Regions from separate parts of the Lactiplantibacillus paraxiangfangensis genome, predicted to be linked through region 2. Evidence: riboswitches for the same ligand, from Rfam matches in the RefSeq annotation. Region 2 holds a riboswitch; the other holds the start of a gene.
The links. Region 2 has a riboswitch for thiamine pyrophosphate ahead of thiM (hydroxyethylthiazole kinase). Riboswitches for the same ligand answer to the same signal wherever they lie in the genome.
Positions count from the first base shown of each region.

Region 1: another riboswitch for thiamine pyrophosphate. It lies ahead of AAA939_RS08715 (ECF transporter S component); the one in region 2 lies ahead of thiM (hydroxyethylthiazole kinase).

Region 1 covers NZ_BTPW01000013.1:50,290-54,713, reverse strand. The annotation lists gene greA (transcription elongation factor GreA) at 67-537, shown strand; gene AAA939_RS08725 (aldo/keto reductase) at 666-1,496, opposite strand; gene AAA939_RS08720 (glutathione peroxidase) at 1,528-2,004, opposite strand; TPP riboswitch at 2,152-2,246, shown strand; gene AAA939_RS08715 (ECF transporter S component) at 2,350-2,925, shown strand; gene AAA939_RS08710 (ATP-binding cassette domain-containing protein) at 2,946-4,364, shown strand; gene AAA939_RS08705 (energy-coupling factor transporter transmembrane component T family protein) at 4,354-4,424, shown strand, end outside.
Region 2 covers NZ_BTPW01000004.1:118,591-123,014, reverse strand. The annotation lists gene thiE (thiamine phosphate synthase) at 1-523, opposite strand, end outside; gene thiD (bifunctional hydroxymethylpyrimidine kinase/phosphomethylpyrimidine kinase) at 513-1,337, opposite strand; gene thiM (hydroxyethylthiazole kinase) at 1,356-2,144, opposite strand; TPP riboswitch at 2,224-2,330, opposite strand; gene AAA939_RS03195 (zinc-binding dehydrogenase) at 2,512-3,480, shown strand; gene larE (ATP-dependent sacrificial sulfur transferase LarE) at 3,573-4,403, opposite strand.

The sequences.
Region 1 (4,424 bases), on a different contig from region 2:
CATTGAATTTATTTACCATTGCGGTAAACTATTCCCAGAAATTCAAGATAATCGAGGTTTGAGACTATGGAGCCAACTTTTAATAAAATGACGCCCGCAGGCTATCACGCCATTGAACAAGAAATTGAAAGTTTAAAGGGCCAACGCCCCCACCGCATCAAAGTCTTGGCCGCCGCAGCGGCGCTTGGCGACCGTTCAGAAAATGCCGAGTATACGAATGCCAAACGTGATTTAGGACGCTTAGAAAGCCGGTTACGCTTTTTAAACAAGCAGCTCCAATACGCACAGGTCGTTCAGCCGGCAGATAATGACAAACTGGACATTGGCAAGTTTGTGACCATTGAATTCATGGACGATCACGACCAACTTACCTATCAGCTCGTTGGGAAACAAGAAGCTAACTTAGAAGAAAACAAAATCTCCTTCACTTCCCCAATCGGTGCCGCACTCGCAAATCACAGTACGGGTGACGTTGTGACGGTTAGCGCACCGAACGGCAATTACCAAGTTAAAATTATCACCATTAATCGTGGCTAAGCCTTAAAAAAACAGCCACTAAAATAACCCAGCGTTAAAGGTTACAGATTATACTACCGGATTGGCAAGTACGATCTGTGGCCTTTAACGCTGGGTTATCTTTTATACATATTTATTAGGGCTTACACTTAAAACTCTTGGTAAAAGGCCGGATTCTGATTCTTCAACCGACCGTCCGCAGAACTCAGGCCATTGATGGTCGCCATGTCTTCAGCATTGATTTCAAAGTCGAAGATATCGCGATTACCTAATTGCCGCTTAGGCGTAGACGACTTCGGAATTGGTAACGTTCCTAATTGGACTTCCCACCGCAAGATCAATTGACCGACGTTTTTCTGATAACGCGCCGCAATTTCTTTCAAAACTGGATTTTGTAACATTTCACTGGCACGCCCCAGTGGACTCCAGTCCTGCGTCAAAATACCGTGAGCAGCATCGTAGTCGCGTTGAGCCTGCTGATTAAAGTACGGGTGGAGTTCTACTTGGTTGATGACGGGCATCACGCCCGTTTCTTTTTCCAAGCGGTCTAAGTGTTCTGGCAAAAAGTTTGAGACCCCAATTGAACGAACCAACCCCAACTTTTGCGCGTCGATCAACGCCTGCCAAGCTTCAACGTAGTGATCTTCTTTCGGATTTGGCCAGTGGATCAAGTAAAGATCGTAGTAGTCTAATCCAGCCCGATACAGTGATTCCTGAATCGTTTCAATTGCTTGATCATAGGCGTGGTGCCGGCCCGGTAACTTTGAAGAGATAATCAATTCCGAACGTGGCACGGAAGAACGCCGGACCGCCTCACCAACGGCCCCTTCATTTTCGTAATTAAACGCCGTGTCCAACAACCGGTAGCCCCGGTCAATTGCTGAATCAATCACCTGAACACCGTGGGCCCCGTTTAATTTATAAGTTCCAAACCCAACCTTAGGAACGGTCAAACCGTCCCGCAACGTATATGTTTCCAAACTAATGCCACTCCTAACTTATTTCTAATGCTTATCGATCAGCTAACGCATCTTGAATTGCCGTTTCAAAGGCAACTGGCCGCGTTGTGGGGGCGAAGCGATTTAAGACGCGTCCATCCCGCCCAATTAAAAATTTTGTGAAATTCCACTTGATTCGACCGTGGCCAGCCGTCCGTTTTAGATAAGTGAATAACGGATCAGCTTCATCGCCATTGACCAGTACCCGTTTCGTCATCGGGAACGTCACGCCGTAGTGCCGCTGACAATAGTCGTGCGTCTCAGCGTCGTCCGCCTTTTCCTGATGAAATTGGTTCGATGGCAGGCCTAAAATCACTAGTCCCTCACCTTGATAGCGCTGATACAACGTCTCCAAGCCCTTAAATTGTGGTGCCAGGCCACAGTTGCTAGCCGTATTCACAATCAGCAGGACTTTTCCACGGTATTGGGACAACGCCAGGGTCTCACCACTCATTTCAGTTTCCGTAAAATCATAAATCTCCGTCGTCATGGAGCAACCCTCCTAACAAAGTTTACTTTTTTAGCTGCTATTCTTAGTAAACCACATATTCTTGATTTTCTAGTGAAGTTTGCTTTCTAATCGACGGATTTTGATTGCGCTTCCTAAATTTTTCCGTTACACTAATCCTATCATCCACAATAGCAACTGGGGTGCCAACTACGGCTGAGATAATACCCATTGAACCTGAATCTGGACAATGCCAGCGCAGGAAGCAATGCTTTTATTTGGGGAACCATCAATGATGACTTAGCCGTCTACCACCGTTTTGCGTGGTAGGCGTTTTTTGTCGCACGGATGCTGTGGATGAATCAGATACTATGGGAGGTTACACTTGTGAAATGGGTAAAAGATTGGTATTTAAGTGACATTATTTTATTAGCATTAATTGGCGTTTTCTTCGGTATTATTTTCTTAGGGACCAACTATATTTACGATATTTTAACCGCGGTCTTCGCACCGTTAGGCTTGAGCCAAATTCCAAACGAATTGTTGCTCGGGCTCTGGTGCATGCCCGGGATGCTTGCCGGCTACATGCTACGAATCAAAGGAGCTTCAGTCCTCGGCGAGTTTTTGGCATCCGTTGTTGAAATGCTTTTCGGGGGGCAATGGGGCGCCTCAACGATGATCTCAGGTGTCTTACAAGGGGTCGGTTCAGAATTAGGCTTTACGCTGACCCGTTACAAACATTATGACTGGTTAGGTCTAGTTGCGACCGCCGCCACCACGACCATCGTCACTTTTGGTTGGGACTTAGCACGTAGCGGGTACGCCAAGTTACAACTATGGCTACTCCTCCTCTTCTTCGTCGTTCGGTTCTGTTCGATGTTCGTTTTTGGTGGGTTACTGACCCGCGCCATTACGGATTTATTGGACCGTAGCCACGTTCTTAAAAAAACACACACTAACTAATTTTTCGGAGGTCCTTTTACATGGCGACGATTGCGCTTGAAAATTTATCTTATACGTATTCATCGGCGCAGACGCCCATCTTTGAACACGTCACCGCTCAGTTTCCCGCCCACCAGTTCACCTTACTGACGGGGCCTTCTGGGACCGGTAAATCAACGTTACTGCAGTTAATTGCGGGCCTATTGTCGTTGCCAGCTGAACACGGCCAGATTCGTTATGACCAAACGCTTCTCAGCGCCATCCCCGCAACTGACCGCTCTAAGCGCGTCGCCATGATGTTTCAAAATCCTAACCAACAGTTCGCCATGGACACGGTTGAACACGAACTGATCTTCGCGTTAGAGAATCAACAAACCGATCCCCAAATTATCATGCACCGCCTCACGAGCGCCCTCGACTTTGTCGGTATTCGCGACTTGCAAAACCGGCTGCTCAGTCAGTTATCTGGTGGTGAAAAACAAAAAGTCGCCTTAGCGGTCATCGTTGCGATGGATAGCGACGTCATCTTGTTAGACGAACCGTTTGCGAGTGTCGATCCAATTGCTCGGGCCGGACTACTACGACGGCTGGTCGAATTGCGTGATCACCGCGGTAAAACCATTATTTTAGCCGACCACGATTACGCGGGCTACGATGAGCTCGTCGATCACGTGGTCCAAATTACGCCAGAACACCAATTGAAGGTGCTCCCCAAAGCAGACTGGGCGCAGTTATTTGCGGCCTTTCAACCGCAAGCGCTACCAGCGTGGCCGGTACCGTCAATTGATGAACAACCGTTATTTGACCTCCACCAGTTGGGCCTTAGTCAGGGCGAACACACCTTGCTGAGCCCTACCGACCTACAACTCCACGCCCACCACAACACATTAATTACGGGGGCAAATGGGACTGGTAAGTCTACCTTGTTCGAGGCCCTCGTGCGTTTAAACCGTTACGACGGCACCATTAACTATCAGGGTCGAGACATTCAAAAAATCCGGCGAAAACGCTACGCGCGGCAAGTTGCGTTACTATTCCAAGACGCCGAAGCTCAGTTTTTTAACATTACCGTGGCCGAAGAACTCGCACAGAGTCAAAAGTACGCGTACAGCGATTACTTTACGCCCGCGCGCATCCAAGCGGCCCTGACGCAACTTAACTTAGCGGGCCGCGATGATCAGGTCATTTATACTTTGAGCGAGGGGCAAAAGAAGAAGTTACAAATCTTATTGATGCTCATTATGCAGTCACCCGTCTTGTTAATGGATGAGCCGCTGAAGGGACTGGATTTAAAGTCCATTCACGCCCTCGTCGATCTACTCCAAACGACCTTAATGGAAACTCATCAGACTCTGATCATTATTAGTCACCAACTCACCGGGTTAACCCCGCTAATCGACTATCACCTGCGACTGGCTGATCACCGGTTACAATACGGGGGTGCGCCTCATGAATCCTAGTTTAAAATTATTGCTACTACTGATCGTGGCACTTGAAATTTCATTTACAAACATTGTCAG
Region 2 (4,424 bases):
TCCCACCAATTGCAACGATTGGCCGCTGAGAATGCGCCACCAGCTGTTTCAAGCCAGTCAGGCCGACGACCGGATCCGCATCCGCCTTTGAGGTCGTTGGGAAAATGGGACCACTCCCAATGTAGGCGATTCCCGCAACTTTATTCGCAATGGCCACCTCTGCTAGGGTTGAGCACGACAAGCCCACAAACATTTGCCCCGCGACCCGTTGCAACACCGTCGTGACACGATCATCCTTTTGACCAACGTGAATACCGTCCGCATTCAACGCGAGTGCCAACTCAACGTCATCATCCACGATAAACGGCACGTTCGCAGCCGCACAACGTTGGTGTAACCGGCGCCCCAATGCCAGGCGTTCGTTTGACGTTAGCTGACTAGCCCCTTTATCCCGGTATTGATAAGCCGTAATACCCGCATCTAATGCTGATTGCACCACCGTTTCAAGATTTTCTCCCGGCACATCCTGCGTCCCACAAACGAAGTACGCCCGTAACTGGTTTCGATTAAATTTAAGCGTCATGAACGGTCACCTCGTTGCTAGGGGTCGCCCAGTGATTTAACGGTCCGTGTCCGTGACCAACCTGAATCGTATCCTGAATCGTGCCCGCAACGTAGGCTTTGGCCGTCTGAATCGCTTGCACCATCGACTGCCCCTTCGCCAGTTCTGCGGTAAGACAAGCTGACAGCGTATCACCCGTGCCGTGAGTCCGGATCGTTGCAACCCGGGGTGCGCTTAACCAGAAAGCCGTGCCATCCGCCAGCAAAACAAAGTCATTGGCCATTTTGGGATCCGCTTCGTGACCACCTTTGATGATCACGTTTTTAGCGCCTAACTTTTGTAACGCGTGCCCAGCCTGGACCATGGCTGCGTTATCTGCAATCGTCAAACCCGTCAGTTTTTCAGCCTCGGGTAAATTGGGCGTCACGACCGTTGCTAGTGGGAGTAATTCATCACGAACCGTTTGAATCGCATCTTCGGCTAACAATGGGGCGCCCCCCTTAGCAATCATGACGGGGTCAACTGTCAGTGGACCGAAATCGTAGCGACGCAAATTTTCAACGACCGCGTGTACGTGCTCGGCATCGGCTAGCATCCCCGTTTTGCACGCTAAAATTTTAAAGTCATCGGCGAGTGACGCACACTGTTCATCAATTAATTTCGTCGGCATCGCCATAAAATCTTGAACACCCAACGTATTTTGAGCCGTCACCGCGACGACGACCGCCGTACCAAAAACGTGCCGGGCCTGCATGGTTTTCAAATCGGCCATCACCCCAGCACCGCCACCACTATCGGTCCCCGCGATCGTTAGCACTTGTGGAAATTCATTCATATCCTGTCCCCTTGATTTCTAATTTATTGCTGTAATATCGCTAATTTCTGATACTTTTACCAAACTGAGTTTATCGATCAAATCAACGGCAAACGTGGCTGGCCGGTCCGCCGTTAACTGACTAGCCACGAGTTCGCCAGTCGCTGCTAAAACGAGGCACGCCGTCTGGGCCGCCTCAAAGTAATCGTCGCTGACAGCGGTAAACGCCGCCACAATACTCGAAAGCAGGTCACCCGAACCGACGTGTAGTTGAAATAGCGGCGTCCCATTATGAACTTGCGCAACGCGCGTGCCGTCCGTAATCACATCGGTTGGCCCGGACAGGATCACGCAGCAGTGATACTTTTGCGCACAGGCCTTGGCGATTTCAACCAAATCACCCTGACCGTTACCCGCGTCAATTCCTTTAGCCTGCCAATCAACATCGGCTAACGCCGCAATTTCACCGGCGTTTCCACGAATGACCGCAACGTCAATGGCTGCCAACAAAGCAGTCGCAACGGCTTTCCGATACGGGACCGCCCCGACAGCGACGGGATCTAAAACGACTGGTTTATGATACTGATTAGCAAATTGCCCAACCACGTGCATCTGGTGAACTTGCTGTTCCGTGAGGGTCCCGATGTTGATACAGACCGCACCCGCAATTTGAATCATCATTTCGGCTTCTTGAACTTCTGCGGACATGATGGGGGACGCACCGAGGGCGTTCAGCCCATTAGCGACGTCTTGAACCGTCACAAAGTTGGAAATGTTAAAAACAACTGGGTTTTGATCACGTAATTCGTTTAGTAATGCTAATTTCATCATCAATCACTCCTTTAATTGGCATGCCCAACCAAAAAAACGACCACTGATCAACATGCATTGATCGAGTGGTCGCTAACTATCAGCTGTGACACTTTCCCTACGCAAGTCTGAACTTACAGGTTCAAAGGGATCGGTGCTCACAGCACCATCTCAGCCCATTTTTGGACACCCCTAGTGTTAATTATTATTTAGTTTGATTAACTTTAGTTTAATGATTGTAACCGCTGTCGTCAATCTTTGTTTTAAAACAACTTTTTACACTTTTTACGTAACTGTCTAACAACTAGCGTTTCGTTCAAACATCCTAACTAAAGCAGTTATAATGGACTCAATCCCCAAAATATGAAGAAAAGAGTGACAATTCATGCAAGCTTTAGTTGTGCCTACCGCAAGCGCTCATCGCTTAACCGACTTGGAATGGCAGGAACGCCCAATGCCAACCATCAAGCCTAACGAAGTTTTAATTAAGACCCAGTCAGTTGGCTTAAATCCGGTCGATTATAAGGTGTTTACTGGACCCCATCCCGATTGGACCTACCCCCACACCCTAGGCTTAGACGTGGCGGGTATCATTGAAGCAGTTGGTGCCGACGTCCATAATTTCCGGCCCGGCCAGCGGGTGTGCGGCCACGGTAATCTCGGTACGGACGGTTGTTTTGCCGAATACGTCAGTTTCCCGGCGGACGCCCTCGCAGATATTCCAACCACCGTTAACTTTGAAACCGCGGCGGGAAGCCTATGTGCCGGATTAACGGCCTACCAAGCACTTTATCGCAAAGCCAACCTGAACAATGTCCAGACAGTCCTGGTTCACGCCGGTGCTGGTGGGGTCGGCAGTATGGCGATTCAATTAGCGAAGCAAGCCGGAAAGACCGTTTACACCACGGTTTCTAAGGGCAAACAAGCCTTCGTTGCTAAGTTAAAACCAGATGCCCAAATCGACTACCACGCTGAAAACGTGACCGATAGGATTCAAACATTAACGGCCGGTCAAGGCGTCGATCTCATCATTAACACGGTGGGTAACGCTGAAGCGGACCTTCCCCGTCTCGCGTATAACGGCCAGCTGGTCTGCGTTTTAAACCCACCCGCATTTCCAGCTACTCAGGCGCTCACGATCAGTAACTTAGACTTAGGCGGTGCGCACCGGAGTGGCAATCCGACTCAAATCGCTGATTTAGGTCAGATGGCCTTTGAATTACTGGCAAAAATTGCTAAGGATCAAGTCGATCCGCTCATCAGTCAGGTCTTGGACCGTGACCAACTCGTTGCGGGCCTCGCCCAGATTCAAGCGCACCAGGTGATGGGAAAATTAGTCGTTAATTTCGATTAAATCGTAATTGAAAAATAAAAAATGAGTTGTCGCACGCCTGGAATAATCAGGTGTGCGGCAACTCATTTTTTATTGATAATCAGACAAGCAAATTAAGCGAATGCTTCAACTTGTTGTTTTGTTAAGGTATCGTTCATACGACCACTACGGAAACCGCCTAAGTCTAAGGTAACGTAACGGAAACCTAATGATTGTAATTCGCGGTTAACACGGTCGTTGAAGACCAAGAAGTCACCGATCCGGGCTTCTGGTAATTCAATCCGAGCAATGTCTTCATGGAAACGAACACGGACCGTTGGGAAGCCTAAGCTACGTAAGTATTTTTCAGCAGCCATAACTTGCGCGATGTTTTCATGCGTCAAAGTCGTGTTGTATGGGAAACGTGAAGATACGGAGCAAGAAGCAACCTTGTTCCAGTTAGTTAACCCTAATTCTTGTGATAAAGCACGAACGTCAACTTTGAAGAAGTCGGCTTCTTGTAATAAGCTCCGTGCGCCAGCTTCGGTGCGGGCTTTCAAACCAGGACGGTAGTCATTTTCATCGTTCTTGATCATTCCATCTAAAACGGCGTTGCTACCATTAGCAGTAGCTAAGTCATTCAAACGATCGTAGAACATCTTTTTAGCAAAGTACCAGCTATCAGGGGTGTTTTGCTTGATGTGGTCGTCGCTTAAGTAGTCTAACGTCGTTGTTTGGACGTTGGCACCTAATTCTTCTGCTAAACTAACGGCTTTGTCGAATTCTTCATCGGTGAATAATTCAGAGTTAGCAACAACGGCAACCACGTTTTCTTTACCTAAAACGTTTAATGCCATCTTTAATACTAACGTACTGTCAATCCCGCCAGAAAAGGCCACTGTGACCTTTTTTAAACCTTTTAATAAACTCGTTAACGTTGCTTTCTTTTCTGCTAATGTTGACATATTAATAGCCTTCTTTTTTTA